DNA from 4 places in the Paenibacillus sp. RC334 genome. Region 3 is predicted to be linked to each of the others. Evidence: riboswitches for the same ligand, from Rfam matches in the RefSeq annotation. Region 3 holds a riboswitch; each other region holds the start of a gene.

Region 1 (6,018 bases), 2.0 Mb from region 3:
CGATGCTGACGATGCCGCTTGTTTTCGGGCGTAATATGGATTTTTCGGCACTGAGACCGATTTTGCACCCGGATGTAAATGGAGTTATCAAAGGTAGCTGGCGTATGCTCGGATATATGGCAGATATTATGCTGCTGCCTTTTGTGATTTCGGGAAAAAGCTATGGTCCCCGGAGCGCGTGGCTAGGACATTTGACCGGAACCGCTTTTATGATCATCATGGTGCTGCTGGAGGAGCTGGTTATTGGAGTTCCTATCTTGTCGCGGCTGTTTTATCCATCGTATGAACTGGCGCGTCAGTTGCAGTTAACCGACTTTCTGGATCGGTTCGACTTGTTTGTGGCTGCACTGACTGTACCAACCCTGCTTACAAAGATTGGTGTTGATCTGTACGTTACCAGTTTGGCGGTAAAGCGCATGTTTGCCCATACACGGGGGAGTCTGATGGTTTGGCCCGTAGGCTTGTTGGGTTATGTCTGTTCCTTTATGCTGTTTTCTAATATCGTCCAAATTTATGATTTTAGCCGGGAGTGGACGATGGTGATGATTATTTTCTTTGTCTTCATGCCTTTTGTGCTATGGCTGCTGCTCCGACCCAAGCCTGAAGAATATAACGAATATCATAAGCCATCTGGAGAGAAGCAGGATAGCACAAGCCAGCAAGAAAGCCAGCAAGAAAGCCAGCAGGCAAGCAGAACAGAACAAGCTAACTTATAAGTTTACTGTATTCATAGGAAAAAGAATTCTTATTTGTCTTTCAGCCCTCTAATTGTATACTTGGTAGAAAGGATTATGACTTCGATTTCTACAAGGGAGGGAACAGGATGGCACAACGCATGGCAGGCAAGAGAGTTGCTCTTGCCGGTCCCCGTAAAGCAGACGAAATGGCAATGCTGGTTGCAAAAATGGGAGGCGAGCCAGTGCAGCGTCCGGCCCAGGGCACGGTTTTTCTGGATGATATTGAGCTGCGCAATGCGGTTGTATCGTGGGTGAAGCGGCCGCCGGACTGGAACATTTTTACGACAGGTATGGGGCTGGACGCGCTGTTCGATATGGCGGAGGATATGGGCGTGGCGGAACAGATTATGGAGCTGCTGCTAGGCTCAAATATTGCGGCGCGGGGCTACAAGACGGTCAATGGACTCAAAAAGCGTGGCTTCACGCCAGATGTACGAGACGAGGATGGAAGCTTGACCGGGTTAACGCGTGCTTTTGCGCCGTATGATCTGAAGGGGAAGGAAGTGCTGTTGCAGCTGCATGGTGATCCGGCCCCACGGCTGGTGAAGTGGCTGGACGAGCAGGGGGCAGTAACCCGGCAGGTGCTTCCTTACAAGCATATTCCACCAGAGGAAGCGAATTTGCAAGCGTTGCTGGCGGATATCGTGAATCGTAATGTTGATGCTGTTACGTTCACCAGCGGTCCACAGATCCGCTTTTTGGCTCAATATGCGAGGGACCAGAAGCAGATGGAAGACGTGCTGGAAGCTTTTCGCCAGGATGTGATCGCTGTGTCGGTAGGCAAGGTGACGGCGCAGTCCATTTTGGAGGAAGGGATTGAACGGATTGTGTTTCCGGTGGAGGAACGAATGGGCGCTATGATGGTGGAGCTGGGAAGATATTTTGAGCATAGCGCCTCGGTGCACGGCTGCGGTCTTGAAGTTGTGAACTGAAAACTAACCCATATCCTTGCGATAAAGGGTAAAATGAAGATAAGGGCCTACAGGGTCTTTATCTTTTTTTTGTTGGAAATGCATCGACAGAAGTTTTTGTTATAGCGAAAATATTTATTTAATATAATGAAAAAGCCTCGATGCGGGATACCAGAATAGGAGCTGAGACGTTATGAATTCCATTTGTGTATTTGCCGGGTCCAGACCCGGACATTCATCGGTATATCTTCAGGAGGCAGGCAAGCTTGGAGAGGCTATGGCGAGACATCATGTCCGTTTAATCTATGGAGGCTCCAGCAAGGGGCTGATGGGCGAGGTCGCGAATGCGATGCTGACAGGGGGCGGTCAGGTCACCGGGATTATGCCGACCCTCTTATTCGATGCAGAGATTATCCACCGGGGAGTTAGCGAATTTATTGAGGTGGCGAGCATGCACGAACGCAAAGCGGTGATGAGCGAAATGGCCGACGCATTCATTGCCCTTCCGGGTGGCTTGGGAACCTTTGAGGAGCTGTTCGAGGTGCTGTGTTGGGCGCAAATCGGCATTCATCGCAAGCCCATCGGGCTGCTGAATGTGAACGGATATTTTGACCCGTTGGCGGAAATGGTGCGTCATAGTGTGCGCGAGGGATTTACCGGAGTTGACCACCCAACGCTGCTGAGTATCTCTGCGGACCCGGACGAATTGTTGCATATGTTAAAAAATAAGGCAGAGAACTTGAAATAAAGCGTTTTTCATGCTTGCGCAACTGATTGAGCCAAGGTTATGATAAGACCCATAATCAAATAGCGGACAGACAAGGTGCCTTTGCGATGGAACGAAGGGTAACAGGGAATCGGGTGCAAGTCCCGAGCGGTCCCGCCACTGTAAGGAAGAGGATTTTTTCAGACGTCACTCGTAAGAAAACGGGGAAGACGAAAAAATCTGTTGATGCCGAGCCAGGAGACCTACCTTGATCTGTATGCACCGTTAACCTTCGCGGAGAGGATGGGTGTACGAAATCAGGAAATCAGGCGCACGCTGCTTTTTCCATGTTGCTTACAGGTTTGCGTGGAGCTGAACGTGCAGAAGCGTTTCAAGCGTGAACAGGCAGATGGAAAGCAACGACACGATGGCGGAAGACAAGAAGTGTCTTCTTATGCTGTGTCCGTCTGATGATACGATGCGTACATAGGAAACCCATCCGGGCAGGATGGGTTTTTTTGAGTTACAGGATGTCCATATACAAGTGAAATAGATAGAAGTGTGGAAAACATAGCCTAGATTTAAGAAGGAGGATAACGATGAGCCAATTAGGAAAATTGCTCGTGATTGGATTCGGACCGGGGGATATGGAACATATCACCAAACGGGCGCTGGATGCGCTGGCCGAGAGTGAGGTCATTATCGGCTACAACACCTATGTGGATCTGATCCGTCCGTTGTTGAACGGACAGGAGATTGTGCGCACAGGGATGACAGAGGAAGTGAGCCGTGCGCAGGAGGCGGTTCGACAGGCGGAGATGGGCAAGAAGGTAGCCGTCATTTCCAGTGGAGACGCAGGCGTATATGGCATGGCCGGGTTAGTGTACGAAGTGCTGATGCAAAAGGGGTGGCGTCGTGAGGACGGGGTTGAGGTAGAAGTCGTGCCGGGAATATCGGCGATTCAGTCCTGTGCTTCGCTGTTGGGTGCGCCCGTCATGCATGATGCATGCACGATCAGTCTGAGTGACCATTTGACCCCTTGGGAAACGATTGTGAAACGTGTAGAAGCGGCAGCTTCGGCAGATTTTGTCATTGCACTGTACAATCCGCGCAGTGGTCGGCGTACACGCCAGATAGTTGAGACGCAGTCCATTTTGTTGCGCTACCGTGATCCGCAGACTCCGGTCGGGTTGGTCAAGAGTGCTTACCGTGACCGTCAGCAAGTCGTAGTGACGACGCTGGAGGACATGCTGAACCATGATATCGGTATGCTGACGACCGTCATTATCGGCAATTCCTCGACAATGGTGTATGACGGCCTGATCGTGACGCCGCGCGGGTATCAGCGCAAGTATACGCTGGATGCGACCGAGCAGGCGCTCAAGCCGCATCAGCGGCTTCGCACGGAAGCGGAGCCGTGGTCGCTGGGCGCGCAAGAGGAACGCCCGCTGAATGCGTCGCAGGCAGGCGCAGCTCCCGCAGTGCCAGCCCCTGCGGGAGCTGGCGGGACCGCGCCTTCCGCGAGCGGTGCTGCTGCGGCGGTTGCCACGCAGGCACGCCCGCAAGCGGTGGCTGCCGTGCAGGCCGCGCCTGCGGCGCAAGCCGGGGCGGTCCCGGCATCGCTGGCAGCGGAGGCGCTGAGCCGCCTCGCTGCGGGCGGTAAGCTGCCGGGCGAAGCGAGCGCGCGCTGGAGCGGGCAAGCGCCCGCCGTGAGCGTCGCTGGAACGGCAGCCGTGGCCGGAGCGGTGGCTACGGCTGCAACAGCGACAGGCAGCTTTGGCAAGCCTGCGTTGTTTGAGGTGGGCGTTTCCCCCGGCGTGGGAAACAAGAAGTTCACCGCTCGCCAGATGGCGCTGCTCGCCGAGGTAGCGGGTGATGAAGGCGAGCTGGAGTACACGCCGGATCACCAGATCGTGCTGCGCGTGCCGTGCGCGGACCCGGAGGAGCTGGTAGGGCGGCTGCGGGATGAACGATTCATCGTGATGCCGATTGGCGATGTGTTTAAGGTGAAGGCGTGCGACTTCTGCAATATGGAGAAGGATGACGCTGTGCCTGTGGCAGAGCATCTACAGGTTGTACTGGGCGGATTGCAGGCACCCAAGGAAACGAGCATTGCTTTGAACGGCTGCGGTATGGCCTGCTATGGAGCGGTGCTGGAGGATATCGGGATTGTGTACCGCAAGGGAGGATACGATCTGTTCCTCGGCGGCAAAAAATTCGGACGCAACGCTCATGCCGCTCAACCTGTGGCAGAGGGCATTCCGGGGGATCAGATTACGGATATCGTTGAGAACGTCATCGCTGAATATAAGGAAAAAGGGCATCCGAACGAGCGTTTTCATAAATTTTTCAAGCGTGTGGGCGTGGTAGCGGGTTTTCGGCATGAAGATGCGCCTGCAATAGTGGAAGTGAATGCCGTTTGTGGTGATTAATGGGCTAGAAAGCCTGTTTTTATGGATGTAAGCATATAGATAAAATAGGGCGTCTTGCAGGTCATCCCTATTTTGATGAGGAGGAAAATACAGCAGTGAATGCAATATTGTTGGTTGGACATGGAAGTCGGGACCCGGAGGGGAACCGGGAGCTGCTGGAGTTTGCACAGGCGGTGGCAGATCGTGTGCCGGATATGTGTGTGGAAACCTGTTTTTTGGAGTTGACACGGCCCAGCATTGCTGAGGGTGTGCAGGCATGTGTGGAACAAGGGGCGACGCGAGTCGTGCTTGTTCCGATTATTCTGTTCGCGGCGGGACATGCCAAAATTGATATTCCGATGGCGATTGATCGTGCGAAGGCTAAATACCCTCAGGTGGAATTTGTATATGGACGTCCGATTGGCGTTCACGAAAAAATTGTCAGTATTCTGCAAAGTCGCTTGAAAGAGGCACGTCCGGTTGCGGTTCCAGCCGGTATGGATAGCGCTGTGGAGGCTTCTGCCGAGGTGACGGATGAAGAAACGGCTGTGCTGGTGCTGGGACGCGGAAGCAGCGATCCGGATGCGAATAGCGACTTTTTCAAAATTACCCGTATGCTGTGGGAAAAACTCCCGTATACGTGGGTGGAGAGCAGCTTTATCGGTGTGACACAACCCTCATTTCCAGATGGCTTGGAGCGTTGTCTACGTCTAGGCGCCAAAAAAATCATCGTGCTTCCATACTTTCTATTCACGGGTGTGCTGATTAAGCGTATCGGAGAAATGACGGAGGAATTTGCGGAGTCTCATCCTGCATTACAAGTGGAAATGGGCGGATATTTTGGGTTCCATCCACAATTGGTCGAGCTAGTGCTGGAGCGTGCCAACGAAGGCTTGGTTGGCAAGGTGATGGCCAATTGCGATAACTGCCAGTTCCGTCTGGAGGCGCAGGAGCACCACCATCATCACCACGACCATGATCACGATCACGGACATGACCACGATCACGGACATGACCACGATCACCATCATGATCACCATCATGATCATCACGACCATGACCACCATGCACATGGACACGATCATCATCATGAGAAACACTCACATGATCACAACCACGAGCATGAGCATGTACATGCGCACAGCCATGATGACCATGATCATGAACACCACCACGATCATGCACATACGCCGTCTGTGGTGAACGGAAGCGGCATTTCTGGCAGCGGGCAGGTGAAGGGCTCATGATATTCA
Region 2 (6,018 bases), 1.8 Mb from region 3:
TATACCGAACATACCCGGCCCACCGTACCGCAATAATGGCTAAGGTCATGTTTACAAAGCCCGGACCCAAGATACCCACAATCGCCACCGTCAAAATAATATCGGGAAAAGCAAGCACTCCGTCAATCACCCGCATGACTAGCTGATCCACACGCCCGCGCACATAGCCAATGAGCAAGCCTATCGGCAAACTGATGCAGAGCGTGGCTGCTGTAATCGCACAGGCAATCAGTACGCTTGTCCGAATGCCGTAAATCAGCCGTGACAGTACATCCCGACCCAGATGATCCGTACCAAATGGATATTTCCGACTAGGTGGTGCCAAACGGTTCAGAAGGTCCACATCAAGAGGATCGTGAGGAGCAACCCATGGAGCCAGTACCCCGAGCAGCACGATCAGGCCCAGCAGCACTCCTCCTGTCAGTAAGCTCCCTTTGAAGGACAGCCGCATGTTTTTCATTTTCAACTTCCTCCCCTAACGCAAACGCAACCTTGGATCTACAGCCGCCTGGACCACATCTACCAAACACTGAACACCTACGATTAAAAATGCAGCAAAAATAACATACCCCTGAATCACTGGATAATCCCGCTGCGTAATCGCATCTATAAAATACTTGCCTAAACCCGGCCATGAAAAAATCGTCTCTACGATGACATTGCCCGCCAGCATAAATGACAGATTCGTGCCTAACAGCGTGATGATCGGCAAAATCGCATGCTTGAATATCTCAAAAAACAGAATATGCGTGCGGGAAAAGCCTCTGGCCTTCGCCGCCTTCACAAAATTCCGGTCACCCAGCTCCAGCATTTGGGCACGCAGCACACGGGCTTGCACAGCCCCCAAACCTGCCCCAAGGGTCAGCGCTGGCAGTACCAAATGAGTCCAATCTTCCCGACCCATGGACGGGAGCCAGCCCAAACGGACGGAGAACAGGTAAATCAGCAGAAAGCCAAGCCAAAAAGAGGGGATGGACGATCCGAGCAGTGCAAACAGCCTTCCCAGACGATCCAGCCAACCGCTGGATTTTACCGAGGCAGCCAGCCCCATCCCAAGAGTCAGCAACGTCATGACGGCAAAGCCCGCCGAGGCCAGCTCCACGGTAGCAGGCAGTCTGTTCCACAGCTCGGTTAGCACCGACTCCTTGGATACATAGGAGGTGCCCCAGTGCCCTGTGAACACATCCCGCAGCCAGTTTACATACTGAATATGAAGCGACTCGCTCAAGCCCAGCTCCTTCCGCAGCGCCGTCAACGCCTCCTCAGAGGCAGGCACATTATGCGCGGTGAGCAGAATGGTAGCAGGGTCGCCGGGAGCCAGCCTCATCAGCACAAACGTCAGCGTGGATACAACGAACACAATGATGACCAGTTGCGCCATACGTTCCAGAATAAAACGAATCATAGGGTATGCAGTCCGTTATTCCGCAATATCGGATTGCGCCGTAATGTAGTAATACTCAATCGGATGCGGTGTAAAGCCCTCAACCCCTTTTTTCACCCCAAATACATTATCAGGGTGAACAATAAACGACTGCGGCAAATCGGTATTAATGATATCCAGCGCTTGCAATGTCACGGCATTACGCTGTGCTGTATCCTTCGCCAGCTTCAAGCTGCCAAGAAGGTTCTCCAGCGGTTTGGAACCATAACGGCTTACATTGGCCTCGCTTTTAGAGGAATAAAACATGTCCATAAAATATTGCGGCTCCCCCGTATGGGCAGTCAGCATACTGTACATGGCAAAATCCCAATCGTTTTTGGTTAGCGCCTCGTCGATATTTTCCACCTTGCGGATCTTCACCTGGATGCCCTCTTTCAGCAGTTGGCTCTGAATCACCTCAGCCATGACTGAAAGCTCTGGACGCTGAGGGAAGGTCAGCAACGTAACCTCGAACGGCTTGCCTTGCTTGGTCCATGTACCTTGGGCATCCTTTTGCCAACCATCCTTCGTCAACAACTGCTCCGCCGTTCCGTCCAGCGCTTTACGTTCCACCTTGCCGAAGAAGAGAATGCTCGGGAATGGGCTGCTTGCCTCCGTACCATAGCCTCTCATGATCGCACTCACAATGGATGCACGTGGTATCAGGCTGTCCACTACTTTGCGGTTCGCGGCATCCTTGAACACAGGCGACTCCATGTTATACACGATCATATGAGTGCGCAAAGAGGGAGCCGACAGCACTTGCAGCTTATCGTTCTTTTTTAATACCTCCGCGTTATCCACCGGAATATCAGTCGCTACATCTACTTCGCCAGATTGCAGCGCCAACAGGCGTGAATTGCCGTCCGTAATGAACTTCATCGTTGCTTCAGCCAGCCGTGCCTTCTCGCCCCAATATTCGTCATAACGCTCTACGACCAATGACTGATCCTTGTTGAACGCTTTAATTTTAAAAGCACCTGTCATCGCAGGGTAGCTCTGCTCATCCTTCATAGACGCTACATCCAGCACAATCGTCGATGGATCAGCCAGATTGGACACCAGCGCTGAATTGGGCTGGTTTGTCGTGATTTTCAACGACAGCCGCCCAGTTACATCAATCGACTTTACGTCTAGCAAATCCTTTGCCAAATGGCTTTTCTCGATGGAGCGCAGCAGGGAAGCCTTCACACTTTCCGCGTCCATACTCTTTCCGTCATGAAAAGTGACCTTATCCTGCAAGCTGAACGTCCAAACTGTGGGACTGTCCTGCTTCCATTCCTTGGCCAGCCAAGCCACTGGTTCCAGCTTTTCATTCAAACGGACAAGTGTCTCACCTGCGCCGGACCGCATGACATCCCAGCTATTGTCTCCGTGCGGGTCAACGCCCGACGGTTTCCACGTATACGCCATCACCAGTTTCTTATCTGCTGTAGCCTGTTGTGTGGATGTGTTCTCGCCCTTGCTGGGGCTATCCGCCGTCTTATTAGTTGTCGAGCATCCCGAAAGAGCCATAACTGCCAGCAGTAGCATCACCCCTGTACATATAAACCATGAACGCTTTTTACGATTGCTTATCATTCTATTGACTCCCCTCATCTTGTAATCTCATACATACCTAACGCGAAAAAAGCATCCCCGACCGCTTAATCAGCAGTCAGAAATGCTTTCATTATAAAATGCCTAAGCTCACCCTCTTCACCCTCTAAAAACAAGGGGGATCGGATCGGTTTCAGACATTCCCGTATGCAGCACGCCTAACCACCTCCCCAGCATCCCGTGAGTCTGACAGTGATGTTAAAACAGGCAGGTCTCCTGACTTCAGGCTTATCTCTCAGGCCTTCCCGGTTCTTCACAGTTCCAGTGGCTGTTCCGAAAGCTACAGCAATTCCCTGCTGATGCCTGTATACAGTGGCGGGTCCGTGTCGGAATCTACCGAACTTCCCTTTTAAGTGAACACGCACAACAGCCATCTACATGATTTCAGCGAAACCCTGTAGGTGGAAAGTCCGGTTCACACCTGTTTTCTTCCTTTATTCCTCTATATTACGAATTAGGACTATCTTATTTTGTTGTTACAGGCCTGTCAACAAATGTCGCATAATAATTTAAATTTTAATGATACAGCGAGAAACAAGGCTGTGGCTTTGCGTTGCGTGTACGCAATGGACGTGATAAAATTAGGTATAGAGATAACCACCGTGTCCGTATACTAAAAAGAGTCTTCGCCGCTACCAACGGCAAAGACTCTTAGGACTTGAAAGGCTGTGGATCACCACGGCGCGCTAAATGCTTAGCTAAACCCACCGTTAGGCGCCTAACCTAATTACGCGGTGGGTTTTCGCTTGTTCCGAAATTTCCGACGTAGCCAGCGATAAAGTTTACGAATACTAAACACCAGGCTTAGTAACGTAACCATCCAACGCAACACATCGTAGCACGACACAAGGTTGACCATCGGCTTCACCCCCTTTCGGGAAGCTGCGCCGTGGTCTGAAAACATCCACCACTATTCAAAATCCATAAGGTAGATTATACCATGACCTCGCCTACCACTCTAGCAAATTCTTCTAATAGAATCTCAAACCCCGATCTTCATACAGGAAGAGGGTTTTATCAATAACTCTATGCCAAAAAGCCGGAAAAAGAGGCTTACGTCCTCTCTCCGGCTGTCCTTACCTATTACTAATCATCAAACCTTCTGCGGAACCTCCGCCACCGTCACACCTTTGACCGCTTCGCCTTGTTTTTTCGTTAAAACGATATTCAAGACAATCGCTGCGATCGAACCGGATACGATACCGTTTTGCAGCAGCATTTTGGCAAAGCTCGGCAGTTGGTCGAACATTTGGGGCAGCACGGCAGAGCCGAGGCCCACCGCAATGCTACATGCCGCGATCAGCAGATTGCTTTCCTTCCTCAAGTCCACTTCTGACAAAATAGACATGCCCGACGCAGCAACCGAACCGAACATGACGATCATCGCCCCTCCCAGCACAGCATTAGGAATCACTGTCGTTAAGGCAGCCAGTTTGGGCAACAGACCAAGAACAACCATAATACCACCCGCAGCAAAAATAACGTTCCGCGACTTGACACGTGTTAATGAGATCAGACCTACATTTTGCGAGAATGCCGTGTAAGGAAACGCATTGAAAATACCCCCGAGCATAATCGCAAGTCCCTCAGAGCGCAGCCCATTGACGATTTGCTTCTGCTCTACCTTCTGGTCAATCGCCTTGCCCACTGCCAAATAAACGCCCGTAGACTCGACCATGCTGACAATATTAACGATAATCATTGTACATACTGCCATAATGCTAAACTCAGGCTTACCAAAATAAAACGGCTGTGCAACACTCACCCAAGACGCTTGCGCCACTGGAGCAAAATGTACCATCCCCATCGCATAAGCGACCACGGTACCCGCAAATAGACCGATGAGCACAGAAATCGAGCGCAAAAAGCCCTTGGCCAACCGATTCACAAGTAAAATAACCAGTAAAGTAACTAACGCCAGCAGCAAATTACGCGGCTGTCCAAAATCCGCGCTGCCCTGGCCCCCTGCTACGTTATTCATCGCCACCGGAATGAGGGACAGGCCGATAATCGTAACCACCGAGCCCGTAACCACCGTCGGGAAAAAGCGTAGCAGCTTGCCATACAACGGTGCCGCGAGCACCACGAATATACCGGATAAAATAATGGCTCCGTACGCGGTCGCCAAATTCGAGGTCGACGCAATCGCGATAATCGGACCCACCGCCGTAAACGTACAGCCCAGAATGACAGGCAATCTACTGCCGAAAAACCGTGTGCCCATAATCTGCAACAACGTGGCAATCCCACAGGTGAACAGATCCGCAGCTACCAGATAGGCCATTTGGGCTGGCGTCAGGTGCAATGCTCCCCCTACAATCAGAGGTACGGCAATCGCTCCGGCATACATCGCCATCACATGCTGGAAGCCCAGCGCGAATAACTTTTGTTTGCTTAGCATCCCACATTCTCCTTAACGGAAGGAATCACCGCACCCGCTTCTTCTATAAAATGAACCTCGCCAGGTGCCATCGAAGCGATACGTGCAAGAGAACGTACGGCAATACCTCTTTGCTCCAGCAGTCCACGGCCTTCCTGAAAGCTCTTTTCAATCACGCAGCCGACCCCGGCCAGCTCCGCTCCTGCTTCCTTCACAATATCCGTAAGTCCGACCAATGCTGCGCCAGTCGCCAGAAAATCATCCACGATCAGCACATGGTCGCTGGTATCGAGATATTTTTGGGAAATACTCACCTGATAGGTTTCCTGCCGTGTAAACGAGTGGACCTCAGCGAAGTAAACCTGCTCGTTCAGCGTGATTGCCTTCTTTTTCTTCGCATACATGAACGGAACACCCAATGCAATGGCTGTAGCCATGGCAAACTGAATGCCGCTTGCTTCAATCGTAAGCACCTTCGTAATGGGAGCACCGCCAAAAAGACGTGCGAACTCCTTACCAATCTCCAGCGCCAATGCTGTATCCACCTGATGATTCAAAAATGAATCTACCTTTAATACCGTGTCGGATAAAATCTGTCCCTCTTGACGAATACGTT
Region 3 (6,018 bases):
GCTTCAATGGAAGGCGGATGTGGAGGACATACTCCAGCTCATGGAGCAGGTGGATGTTCTGTTTCTCGGTCAGCCGAATAATCCGAACGGTGTGCAATACGGCGATCAGGAGCTGCGCGAGCTGGCAGAGGCGGCGGGGAAAACGGACACCGTGCTGGTGGTGGATGAAGCGTTTATTGATTTTATCCCGCAGGAGCGGCAAATTTCACTATTGCCTGTGCTGGATCGGTATCCCCATGTGATTTTGATCCGGTCGATGACGAAATTTTATGCGATTCCGGGCTTGCGCTTGGGCTATGCGATTGCTCATCCGGACTACATCCGGCGAATGACCGCCAAGCAGGTGACCTGGAGCGTGAACGGAATGGCGTTGCTGGCCGGAGAGGCGTGTTTGCGGAGCGGTGAGGCGTACGAGCGCCGCACGCAGGAGCTGATTGCTACGGAGCGTAGCCATCTGCTGACCGCTTTGGCGGAATGGGGTTGCGGTGTCATCCCCGGTGAAGCGAATTACGTGCTGGCACGGGCGCCGGGGACGTGGAGCGCATCGGCCATTCAACAGGCGCTTGGACAGCGCGGGATTCTTATACGTAGCTGTGCTATGTACCCGGGGCTAACGGCGAGCCATTTTCGAATTGCAGTCAAGGACACGGAAGCCAACGGCATGCTACTGTCTGTATTGGGTGAAGTGCTGGAGGAGGAACGGCGGCGTGATAGTTAGCTTGATCATGATGGCTGCATATCTTCTGGACAGGCTGATCGGCGATCCGAGGTGGTTGCCACATCCGGTCATCGGCATGGGACATGCCATTTCTGCCTTGGAAAAGGCGATTCGCCGCCGGGTTCACAGTGACCGTGGTTTGAAACGCGCTGGCTTGCTGCTGCCATTGATTGTGGTGGGCGGCTCCTTCGCGCTTGGCTGGGCGTTACTGCGCTTGCTTGCCTGGATTCATCCGTGGCTGTCTATCGGCGCGGAAATTGTGCTGATCGCCACCACGATTGCTTCCAAAGGACTAAAGGACGCCGGAATGGCGGTGTATCGCGAATTGAAGGCAGGTGACCTGTCTGCGGCACGCCGGGAGCTGGGGATGATCGTCGGGCGGGATACGCAGCGGCTTGATGAGCCTGAGATTGCGCGCGGTACCGTCGAAACGGTGGCTGAAAACATCGTGGACGCAATTATTTCCCCGCTTTTTTATGCCCTGATCGGGGGAGCACCATTAGCTCTGGCTTATCGTGCTGTGAATACCCTCGATTCCATGGTTGGCTACAAAAATGAAAAGTATCTGCATTTGGGCTGGGCCTCGGCACGTCTGGATGATGTGGCTAATTACATTCCGGCACGCCTGACAGTGGGTATGCTGGTAGTAGCGGCGTGGGTTTATGGGCATGATGCTGGACGTAGCTGGCGTATGGTAAGGCGAGATGCGCGGCTGCATCCCAGTCCGAACAGTGGCTTTCCAGAATCAGCAGTTGCGGGTGCGTTGGGAATTCGTCTCGGGGGCTATAATGTATATCATGGCGTGCGCTCTTTCCGTGCATATATGGGAGAACTGGTGCGACCGATGGAGCCGGAGGATATCCGACATACGATTCGGCTGATGTTTGCCGTGTCCAGTATGTTCGTGGGATTGTGTCTGTTCGTGTCCGCCGGATGCTATGCACTGGGGTGGACGCAGTGATGAAGCGTGACGCACCGAACACCGGCAATAGAGCAGGAAGTGACATGACCTTGAAGCATTATTTTACAGAACACCCGCAATGGGATTTGGAGCTTGTGCTGGTACGTCACGGCACAACCTTATGGAACAGGGAACGTCGATACCTGGGGCACTCCGATCTGGGCTTGCTACCGGGAGCAGAGCAGGAATTAGAGTCTTTGCGGGAAAAATTACAGAGACATTCCTTTGCCCGAATCTATTGTAGTGACTTGATACGTTGTCGTCAGACCTTGCAGATCATTTTGCCAGAATCGGAACTGAAACCAGATAATATGTCTGCTTGGTCTGCCACCATGGAACCACGTCTGAGAGAGCTTCATTTTGGGGAATGGGATGGAAAAACGTATGATATGCTCAAGGATGTGGCGTTGTACCGCGCGTGGATTGATGAGCCGCAACGGGTTACGCCGCCGGGTGGAGAGTCCTGGAAAGACTTTGTGAACCGCCTGGGTGAATTTCTATACTCTTTGTATGAGTGGCGTAAAATGATGGAGATTCAGAAAACAGGTTTGTCTGATGCTCCACCTTCTGTTCTGGTCGTCACGCATGGTGGAGTGATTCGTCAGTTGGCTTGTATGCTGGTACCGGGTCATGATTTTTGGAGCCTGAATCCGAAGCCGGGAGCGGCAATTACGATTCGGTTGAGTTTGGCACAAAAGCCATTTGCAGATTTAACCGCCACCCGTTCTACAGAATCACATCCAGATTTGGCTACAGGGCATAAGTTCACCGGATGGCTGGTGGAGCAGGCATGATGTTTATAGCTCTGGCTCCGCATTTGCTACTCCCGAATAACCTGGATGAACTGACTACGCTATACTTCTCATGATCACAGACATAGGGCAGGTAAACAGGCGGTTTGGGTTGTAAGCCAGTCTTTTTTAACCTATAATCATCAAGTAAAAGAACGGCTTGACCAACACTACATCAAATATCCAGCAGACGAGGTCGGTGCAGCGGGATGAAACCCTCGGGTTCTTTCCGGTGCGCTGTTAAAAGGGAAGCCGGTTTGAATCCGGCGCGGTCCCGCCACTGTAAATGGAAAAATGCCAGCCCGCTCTGCTTTATGTGCCATAAAGCATATGAAGGAGCAACAGGCTGTCGCATGTTTCTGTAAGTCAGGATACCTGCCCGTCCGCCTGTCACCATAGTCCTTCGAGGAAAGGATGACGTGTTCGCAGTGACTGTCCATGCGGAAGAAACTGCCGCCTGCGTACGATCTGCGCTAACGTGACCCCTGTGTCCTTATCTGAGGATGCAGGGGTTTTTTGAAAGGAAAAGAAGGCTGGATTTAGCAGATATCGGATGATGTTCAAGTGACGCTCTTAAAAGAATTTATATGGAGGGGTGTAAATTATGGCAGGGAATAAAATAAAGGTCTGGACTACAGGCTTATTGGCTCTGGTCTTGGCGGTTGTGCTGAGTGCATGTGGAGCTAACGGAAAGAACGCTGAAAATAAAGGGGATCAAGCTTCACAGCAACCGGGGCAGACGGCAACCGCTCAGGAGCCTCCGGGCAAAACGGTCTACCCGCTGACCATTAAGGATGCGACCGGGCAGGAGTTTACGTTCAAAAAAGCGCCGGACAAAATCGTTTCCGTCTCCCCGGCTGAAACCGAGGCGCTGTTCGCCATCGGACTGGATAAGGAAATTGTCGGTGTATCGGACTATTCGGATTACCCGGAAGCGGCTACAAAGAAGCCCAAAGTGGGCGGTATTATGAAGCCGAATGAAGAGGCGATCATTGCTGCGAATCCGGAAGTCGTTTTTGCAGGGATATCACTCAGTGAGCAGGCGACAACCAAGCTGCGTGACATGGGAATTATGATTTTTAAAACCGAGCCGAAAACGGTTGAAGATGTCATGGCTAATATCGAACTATATGGGAAAATTACCGATCATCAGAAAGAAGCGAGAGCGGTAACCGACAAGATGAGAGCCGATGTAGCGGAAGTGAAAAACGGTGTTAAAAATATCGGTAAAGGGCAAAAGCTGAGAGTCTACGTCGAATTTTCACCCGGCTGGACGGTCGGCAAGGGCGAGTTTATGGACGAGCTGATTTCTTTGGCGGGCGGCGAAAATGTGGCTGCAACACAAAAGGGCTGGTATCAGATCAGTGAGGAAAATATTATTGCGGCCAATCCGGACGTCATTTTATACAGCAAAAATGTCAAGGACGACAAAACAGGCCAGACACTGGGCGATATCATCAAAGCCCGTAGTGGATGGGATCAAATATCGGCTGTTCGTCTCAACCGGGTGTTTGCCGTGGATGATAATCTGATCAGTCGGCCGGGTCCGCGTGTAACGGAAGGTCTCAAGGAAGTGGCCAAGGGCGTGTATCCTGAAATTTTCAAATGAATCGTAGACTGATTGGCTTTGGAGGGGCAGGTCTTGCTTTATTGCTGCTGACGCTGCTGCTCTGTCTCGGCATCGGTTCAGCCAAGCTTCCCGTCAGCCAAATCACGGGTATTCTGGTCAACCATCTGCCGTGGTTAGGTGAGACGGTTACACCGGATTGGAATACATCCACAGAGCAGATTATTTTGAAGGTCAGACTGCCGCGTGTGTTACTGGGTATGCTGGTAGGCGCAGCGCTTGCGCTGGCGGGAGCCGGATTTCAGGGTGTGCTGCGCAATCCGCTGGCTGATCCTTACACGTTGGGGGTATCCTCGGGGGCTTCGGTAGGGGCAGCGGTACTGATTTATTGGGGGCTTCAATTTTCATTTGTAGGCGTATGGACACTGCCGCTGGTGGCGTTTACGACCGGAATGCTGACGTTGTGGATGGTGCTGACGCTGGCGAGGGAAGGCGGCAAAATTCCGACGCAAAGTCTCATTTTATCGGGCGTGGTGATGCAATCTTTTCTGGGTGCGGTCGTTTCCTTTCTGACAGCCATGTCCAGGGAGACGGTCAATGAAATATTGTACTGGACAATGGGAAGCCTCAGTCTGCGCGGCTGGTCGTATACAGGCATTCTTTTACCTTATGTGGTCATTGGGCTGGTGTTTCTGTGGAACCGGGCACGAGTGCTGAACATTCTGGCCTTGGGTGAACGTCAGGCGGCTCATATGGGGGTTAATGTAGATGCAACGAAGTTATCTGTTCTGATCATATCCACGCTGCTGACAGCCGCGGCTGTCTCGGTATGCGGAGTGATTGGCTTTGTGGGACTCGTTGTACCGCATATTATCCGTCTGGTGACGGGCCCCGACTATCGGATGATTGTTCCGTTATCCGCGCTGGGCGGGGCTATTTTTATGGCATGGGCCGATACTGCGGCGCGTACATTGCTGGCTCCGACGGAAATTCCTCTTGGTGTCATGACGGCCTTTGTCGGTGCACCGTTCTTCGCATATCTCCTGTACCGGAACAAGAAGCTGCGCAGGGGGGATTGCTGTGAAAGAAGCAAATGGACCACAGGAGACGCGAGTCCGGGCGCTGGAGATTGCCAGTCTGACTCGTGATTTCGGGGAATTCCATGCGTTGAAAAATATAAGCTGGAGCGTAGACGAAGGAGATTGGTGGGGCATCATCGGTCCGAACGGCAGTGGAAAGTCGACGTTGCTGCATCTGCTTTCCGGTGTGGATCACCCGACTTCGGGCAACGTTCTTATATATGGAAAAAAGGTCAGCAGCTATGGCAGAAAAGAGCTTTCCCGTTTTGTGGCTGTACTCCAGCAGGAAGGGCTTCCTCCAGTGGGCTACACGGTAAGGGAAGTTGTGGAAATGGGACGCTTTCCCCATCAGGACTGGTTTGGTAGAGAAAAGGTGGATAAGGAAAAAGGGATGGACCCGGGAATCATCACGGATCGCGTGCTGGAGAGGCTGGGTCTTACTATTTTGGCGGACAGGCCGTTAGACCAATTGAGCGGGGGACAGCGGCAGCGTGTGGCTTTGGCGAAGGTGATGGTGCAGGAGCCGCAGATTTTGCTGCTGGATGAGCCTACAACCTATTTGGATCTGCGCTATCAGCTTGAATTTATGGAGCTGCTGGCGGAATGGCGCCGGGAAACAGGTGTGACGATTATATCTGTTCTGCATGATCTCAATTTGACTGCCCAGTTTTGTGATGATTTGCTTGTGCTCAAGGACGGGATGGTTGAAGGGTTAGGAGCTTCGTCAGAGCTGCTAACAGAGGAACGTATTCGCCATGTGTACGGTGTTGAGCCTGTGATGCTGCCTCACCCGGATAGTGGTGTGCCGCAGCTTTTACTGCGAAGACGTGCAAGGGATGTATCTGGTCAGGGTGAACGACTTGAGTAGCTTGCTTGAGTCAAGTGCTGAAGCAACAGAATTT
Region 4 (6,018 bases), 2.0 Mb from region 3:
GATATCAATATTGGTGATTCGCTCGAATTTTTCGTGAATGAAGAAGGATTTGTATTAAGGAAATATACAGGTGTATCCTGCAAATTTTGCGGCGCAGTTGATCATTTGACTTATTTTCGTGATAGCTTTATTTGCGCCGATTGCATTCAGGTATTAAAGACAGAGGAAAATGTACATCCCACCAGCACCGAAGCCATCCAGGCTCAAGAACATACCAAGCCGGTTCGTAACCATACAACCTGGCAGCCTAAACAATCCAGAGTCCAGCAAGGAGAAATGGTAAAAAAGCTCCGAAAGCTGATTCAGGAACATCCCAACCTGCCGCAAAAGGTATATGCCGAAATGCTCGATATCTCACAAGGCCGGGTGTCCCAACTGAAAAAGCTGCTTTAAATTATTCAGTAATTTATTACAAAACATACTCAGATCCAATGGATTGCCATCCTATTTGTTTTCCGTCAAATATTCGATCGTCAGGTGTAGAATAAGGAGCGTATTCGTTGATGTGTTCCTAACTTTCACCTGACTTTTTTGTGCGTTCTCCCCCTGTCGACGTGACAATAATCACATACTCTCTATCCATCCATATATACAATATATAGACCGAAACAATTGTTTAGTACACGATATCGTCAATATATTGTTTTTTGGAGAATAATATATATTTTACTATATGGAGGTTTTTGCAATGAAAGTGTTGGAGGAACATCAATTATACAGCATCGGCGAGCGGGTCATTGGGGCACAAGACTTGGACATGCTGCGGGAGAATGCAAATTTGAATGGAGAGTCGTTCAGTGGAAAAATGAGTAAGCTCGGCTCCGAGTACGCCAAATGGTATGCGCGACTACGTGTGCTTCCGCCTGAACTGACAGACGCTATCGACCACGGATATGTGTATGTTCACGATTTGGACCAATATGTGCTCGGGACTACGAACTGTATCTTTATACCTTTTGGTCGTTTGTTGCAAGATGGTTTTAATACAGGCAATGGCTCTGTGCGCACACCACAAACCATTATGTCTGCTATGGCACTGGTGGCTATTATATTTCAGTCTCAGCAAAACAGCCAATTTGGAGGTGTCTCTGCCAATAAAATAGACTGGGACCTTGCTCCTTTCGTGGCCCGGTCCTTCCGCAAGCATCTGCGCAAGGGACTCCGTCTGTTCGGAGAAGAAATAGAACCCACCCTGCCTGATGACGAATTACATATAGCCAGCAGCCTATTACAGGAGGTCTGCCCTCGTTCATACGCATTCGCACGTGAAGAAACGGAGACGGAGACCCGCCAGGCCGCTGAATCCCTTATTCATAACCTGAATACCATGAGCAGTCGGGCAGGCGGGCAAATTCCGTTCACATCACTGAATTACGGTATGTGTACTTCTGCTGAAGGGCGGCTTGTTACGCAATCATTGCTGGAGGCCACTATTCGTGGCCTGGGCAGCGGGGAAACCCCTATTTTCCCACAGCATATTTTCCAATGCAAAAAAGGAATTAATCAGGCCGAAGGCGATATCAACTATGACTTATTCATGCGGGCAGTAGAATGCTCCAGCAAACGTATGTATCCCAATTTTGTCAATGTGGATGCTACCTTCAACCTGCCCTATTACCGCGCAGATGATCCGGATACCATTATTGCGACGATGGGCTGCCGTACCCGCACCTTTGCTGACCGTTTCGGCAGAAACCGTCAAAGCGGCAAGGGTAATCTCTCATTCAATACGATTAATCTGGTGCGTCTTGGCATTGAGTACGGTATTTGCACAGGCAAGCGCAAGATACCTGACCGGGATGGCTTTGATACCAGATTGGAAGAGGTTATGCGCATTGCCGTGGACGGACTGATCCATCGCTACCATATACAGACCAGCCAGCCGGCAAAAGCCTCAGACTTTATGATGCGCGAAGGGGTATGGGAAGGCGGAGAAAAGCTGGAGCCGGATGAAAAAGTGGGCAACGTACTGAAGCACGGTACGCTGTCGGTCGGGTTTATCGGGTTAGCCGAATGCATGAAGGCACTGTATGGCAAGCACCACGGAGAGGATGACGCTGTATACCGTGAAGCACAGCGAATCATAGCTTCTATGCGTGTCTACTGCGACCGTATGAGTGAATTGCATGATCTTAACATTACACTATTCGCTACGCCTGCCGAGGGTCTATCCGGCAAGTTCACGTTGCTGGATCAGCGTGATTTTGGAATTATTCCCGAGGTAAATGATCGAGAATACTACACGAACTCTTTCCACATTCCTGTGTATTACACGCTCCCGGCTGCCCGTAAAATCAGCCTCGAAGCCCCATTTCATAATCTGTGCAACGCTGGTGCGATTTCGTACATCGAGTTGGATGGTAATGCGCGGAATAACCCGGAGGCGTTTCTTAAAATTGTACAATACGCGCTCCATCAGAACATTGGGTACTTCTCCATCAATCATCCGGTAGACCGCTGCACGGAATGCGGCTACGAGGGCATTATCGGGACAAGCTGTCCCGAATGCGGTGCTGATGAAGAACATACGCATTTTCAGCGCTTGCGCCGGGTAACCGGATATCTGACAGGTGATTATACCGTTCGCTTCAACGCCGCGAAGCAGGCTGAGGTGCGTGACCGGGTGAAGCATCGGTGAATTTGTGCGGCTACATTCCGGAATCTCTGAACGAAGGGCATGGCCTGCGTACCGTCGTATTCATTAGCGGTTGCCGCCATGCCTGCCCCGGCTGCTTCAATCCCTCGTCATGGAGCTTCCGCGCAGGTGAACCGTTCACACTGGAGCGACAGCAGGAAGTCATCCGTGACATCGCAGATAATCCACTGCTAGACGGGTTAACCCTTTGCGGCGGAGACCCTTTTTTCTCGGCATCGGAATGCACGCAGTTTGTGCGCGACTTCCGCGCTGCCTGCCCTGACCGAACCGTGTGGGCCTATACGGGCTTTGACTATGAGGAGCTGCTTACGGATCAGGCCCGCCGGGAGCTGGCGCTGCTGTGCGATGTGATTGTGGACGGCCCTTTTGTAGAACAGCAAAAGGATCTGACCCTTCCCTTCCGGGGCAGCCGCAATCAACGACTGGTGGATGTGAAGGCCAGCATTCAGGCAGGATCTATAGTTACATTAGCCTAAGGCGATGTTATACTCGCATGAGATACTACACCCTAAGACAAATCCTTTCCTTATGGAGAGGGCTTGTCTTTTTTTGCATGTAGTTCATTTTAGATTTAAACAGAGTTTATATTGCGTATCCTGCAAGTTTCACTTATGATGGTGAACAAGTATACGAGTGCATAATTATTCGTCATACCATAATCGCATAGCTTGGAGATAGGTGTCTGTTCTATTCAGTACAGGCTTAAAAGGGAAGCTGGTGCAAGTCCGGCGCGGTCCCGCCACTGTAAACGGGGAATTTTCAGCTGTTGATACACCCACTGGTCCACAGACCGGGAAGGAGCGCTGAAAGTCATGATCCGTAAGTCAGGAGACCTGCCTATTTCAACAACATCGCAAGTACCTACGGGAGATAGGGAGGTGTTAAGAGCAGTCGCCGAATTTTCATTTTTTAAATAACGGAGGCATTCTTTCCCCTACTCATTTTTAACCCCGGGGAGGAATGTCTTTTTTTGTACGCAAAAATAAACTGGCTACCAGCCTGGGAGGAAAAGTACATGTCATTTACCGAATTGCCTGAGTTGTCCGGCTTGATCAGCAGTAACCTGGGATATCCGCGTATCGGAGGAAACCGGGAATGGAAGAAAGCACTGGAACGCTTCTGGAACGGCAGCATGGATGAAAGCGAATTGCATACCGAGATGAAACGATTGCGATTGGAGCATCTGAGCAAGCAGCGCGACAAGGGAATCGATCGAATTCCGGTCGGAGACTTTTCCTATTACGATCACATGCTTGATACATCCGTGATGTTCGGTCTGGTGCCGGAACGGTTCAACTACCGTCCCGATGGGCCTGTTCCTCTGTCCGTCTATTTCGGGATAGCCCGTGGACAAAAGGGTGCCACCGCCAGTGAAATGACCAAATGGTTGAATACCAATTACCACTACATCGTACCGGAATTGGCAAATGCAACTCCGGTGTTCACCGAGAATAAGCCGTTGCAGGCTTATCGTGAAGCGAAACAGGAACTAGGTATTGAAGGTAAACCCGTCATTATCGGTCCTTATTCGTTCGTTGCTCTGTCCAAAGGCTATGACCGTAAGGATTTGGCCGCGATCATACGAAGCTTCCTGCCACTGTACGCCCGCGTCCTGTCTGAGCTGGCTGCGGAAGGCGTTCAGTGGGTGCAGGTAGATGAGCCTGTCTTGACCACCTCATTCCCGACAGAGGATTTGGACATTATTCAGGAGGCCTATGAGGCTCTGGCCCAAGCTGCTCCATCCTTAAATATCGTGCTGCAAACCTACTTTGGCAGTCTGGATCATTATGAGCGCCTGTCTACGCTCCCGGTACAGGGAATAGGTCTTGATTTTGTGCATGATGATGGCGAAAACCTGGAACATGTGCTACGACATGGCTTCCCCGCAGGGAAAACGCTGGCCGCTGGTGTTATTGACGGGCGCAATATATGGCGTTCCGATCTGAACACCGTAGCTGCGCTGCTTGGACAACTGGCAGAGCAAACCACCGCTGCACAGCTCATCGTGCAGCCATCATGCAGTCTGCTGCATGTGCCAGTCAGTCTGGAAGCAGAGCACAAGCTGGACCGAGAGCTGGTGCAAGCGCTGGCCTTTGCCGATGAAAAGCTGGAAGAAATCGCAGCTTTGACCGCTGCGCTTGGCAAACGCGAACCCTCGGCAATTGCCAAGCTTGAGCAGAGTGCGGACGCGGTAACCCGCTTCAACAGCTCGGCGGCACGAGTACAGACCGCTACCGATATGGCGGATCTACTGGCGAAAGAGCCGCAGTCACGCAGCGTTCCCTTCGCTGAGCGTCGTGTGATCCAGCAGGACAAGCTGAATCTGCCTCCACTGCCTACGACGACGATTGGCAGCTTCCCGCAAACCGCAGAGGTTCGCAAAGCCCGTCTGCACTATCGCAAAGGGGAATGGTCTGCCGAGCAGTATCGGACGTTCATTCAGCAGCAAATCAAGGAATGGATTGATATCCAGGAGGACATTGGCATTGATGTGCTCGTACACGGGGAATTTGAGCGGACAGACATGGTTGAATTTTTTGGCGAAAAGCTGAAAGGCTTTGCCTTTACACAAAACGGGTGGGTGCAGTCCTACGGCTCCCGGTGTGTTAAACCGCCGATTATATACGGAGACGTGTCGTTCGATCAACCCATGACCGTGGAAGAAACGGCCTTCGCCCAATCGTTGACCTCCAAGCCAGTCAAAGGAATGCTGACAGGTCCGGTAACGATTTTGAACTGGTCCTTCGAACGTAATGATATTCCTCGCAGTCAGGTTGCTTTACAGTTAGCACTGGCCCTGCGTGCAGAGGTAGAAGCACTGGAAAAAGCGGGGATTGGCATGATTCAGGTCGATGAACCCGCGATCCGTGAAGGGCTTCCACTGAAAAAAGAACAGCAGCAAGCCTATCTGGCGTGGGCGGTTCAAGCCTTCCTTGTTACAACAGCAACCGTTGAACCCGCCACCCAAATCCATACGCATATGTGCTATTCCGAATTTCAGGATATGATCCAATCCATCTCCGATATGGATGCCGACGTCATTTCTATTGAAACCTCGCGTAGCCACGGAGAACTGATTGTCAGCTTTGAGGATCAGGTGTATGACAAAGGCATCGGTCTGGGCGTATATGATATCCATAGCCCGCGCATTCCCGATGTGTCAGAAATGCTGAGTATGATACAGCGTGCCCTGCGCGTACTGCCTTCTGATTTATTTTGGGTCAATCCAGACTGTGGCCTGAAAACCCGCACCAAGGATGAATCCGTCGCCGCATTACAGCAAATGGTGCTGGCTGCTCAAGCAGCCAGAGATTCGTTGGCTGTATCCAGCTAATTTCTATAACCCTCCCCTTCCCGGCCCT

What was found. A riboswitch is a leader RNA that binds a small molecule or an ion and turns the genes downstream of it on or off. The one in region 3 is predicted to bind cobalamin.
Region 1: linked by a shared signal. The riboswitch ahead of cobJ (precorrin-3B C(17)-methyltransferase) and the one ahead of QMK20_RS06745 (ABC transporter substrate-binding protein) in region 3 are both predicted to bind cobalamin.
Region 2: linked by a shared signal. The riboswitch ahead of QMK20_RS25875 (ABC transporter substrate-binding protein) and the one ahead of QMK20_RS06745 (ABC transporter substrate-binding protein) in region 3 are both predicted to bind cobalamin.
Region 4: linked by a shared signal. The riboswitch ahead of metE (5-methyltetrahydropteroyltriglutamate--homocysteine S-methyltransferase) and the one ahead of QMK20_RS06745 (ABC transporter substrate-binding protein) in region 3 are both predicted to bind cobalamin.

What each region holds. Positions count from the first base shown of each region.
Region 1 is NZ_CP125370.1:5,359,912-5,365,929, reverse strand. Features, by position in the region: gene QMK20_RS24630 (GerAB/ArcD/ProY family transporter) at 1-716, shown strand, start outside; gene QMK20_RS24625 (uroporphyrinogen-III synthase) at 824-1,669, shown strand; gene QMK20_RS24620 (LOG family protein) at 1,842-2,396, shown strand; cobalamin riboswitch at 2,454-2,639, shown strand; gene cobJ (precorrin-3B C(17)-methyltransferase) at 2,954-4,786, shown strand; gene QMK20_RS24610 (sirohydrochlorin chelatase) at 4,882-6,012, shown strand; gene cobK (precorrin-6A reductase) at 6,009-6,018, shown strand, end outside.
Region 2 is NZ_CP125370.1:5,646,537-5,652,554, forward strand. Features, by position in the region: gene nikC (nickel transporter permease) at 1-460, opposite strand, end outside; gene nikB (nickel ABC transporter permease) at 476-1,405, opposite strand; gene QMK20_RS25875 (ABC transporter substrate-binding protein) at 1,421-3,004, opposite strand; cobalamin riboswitch at 3,212-3,409, opposite strand; gene QMK20_RS25880 (nucleobase:cation symporter-2 family protein) at 4,116-5,423, opposite strand; gene QMK20_RS25885 (xanthine phosphoribosyltransferase) at 5,417-6,018, opposite strand, start outside.
Region 3 is NZ_CP125370.1:1,417,250-1,423,267, forward strand. Features, by position in the region: gene cobD (threonine-phosphate decarboxylase CobD) at 1-718, shown strand, start outside; gene cbiB (adenosylcobinamide-phosphate synthase CbiB) at 708-1,679, shown strand; gene QMK20_RS06740 (histidine phosphatase family protein) at 1,724-2,473, shown strand; cobalamin riboswitch at 2,674-2,867, shown strand; gene QMK20_RS06745 (ABC transporter substrate-binding protein) at 3,075-4,079, shown strand; partial or broken gene QMK20_RS06750 (FecCD family ABC transporter permease) at 4,076-5,113, shown strand; gene QMK20_RS06755 (ABC transporter ATP-binding protein) at 5,118-5,984, shown strand.
Region 4 is NZ_CP125370.1:5,389,410-5,395,427, forward strand. Features, by position in the region: gene QMK20_RS24740 (AbrB/MazE/SpoVT family DNA-binding domain-containing protein) at 1-393, shown strand, start outside; gene QMK20_RS24745 (anaerobic ribonucleoside triphosphate reductase) at 689-2,638, shown strand; gene nrdG (anaerobic ribonucleoside-triphosphate reductase activating protein) at 2,635-3,132, shown strand; cobalamin riboswitch at 3,316-3,511, shown strand; gene metE (5-methyltetrahydropteroyltriglutamate--homocysteine S-methyltransferase) at 3,672-5,990, shown strand.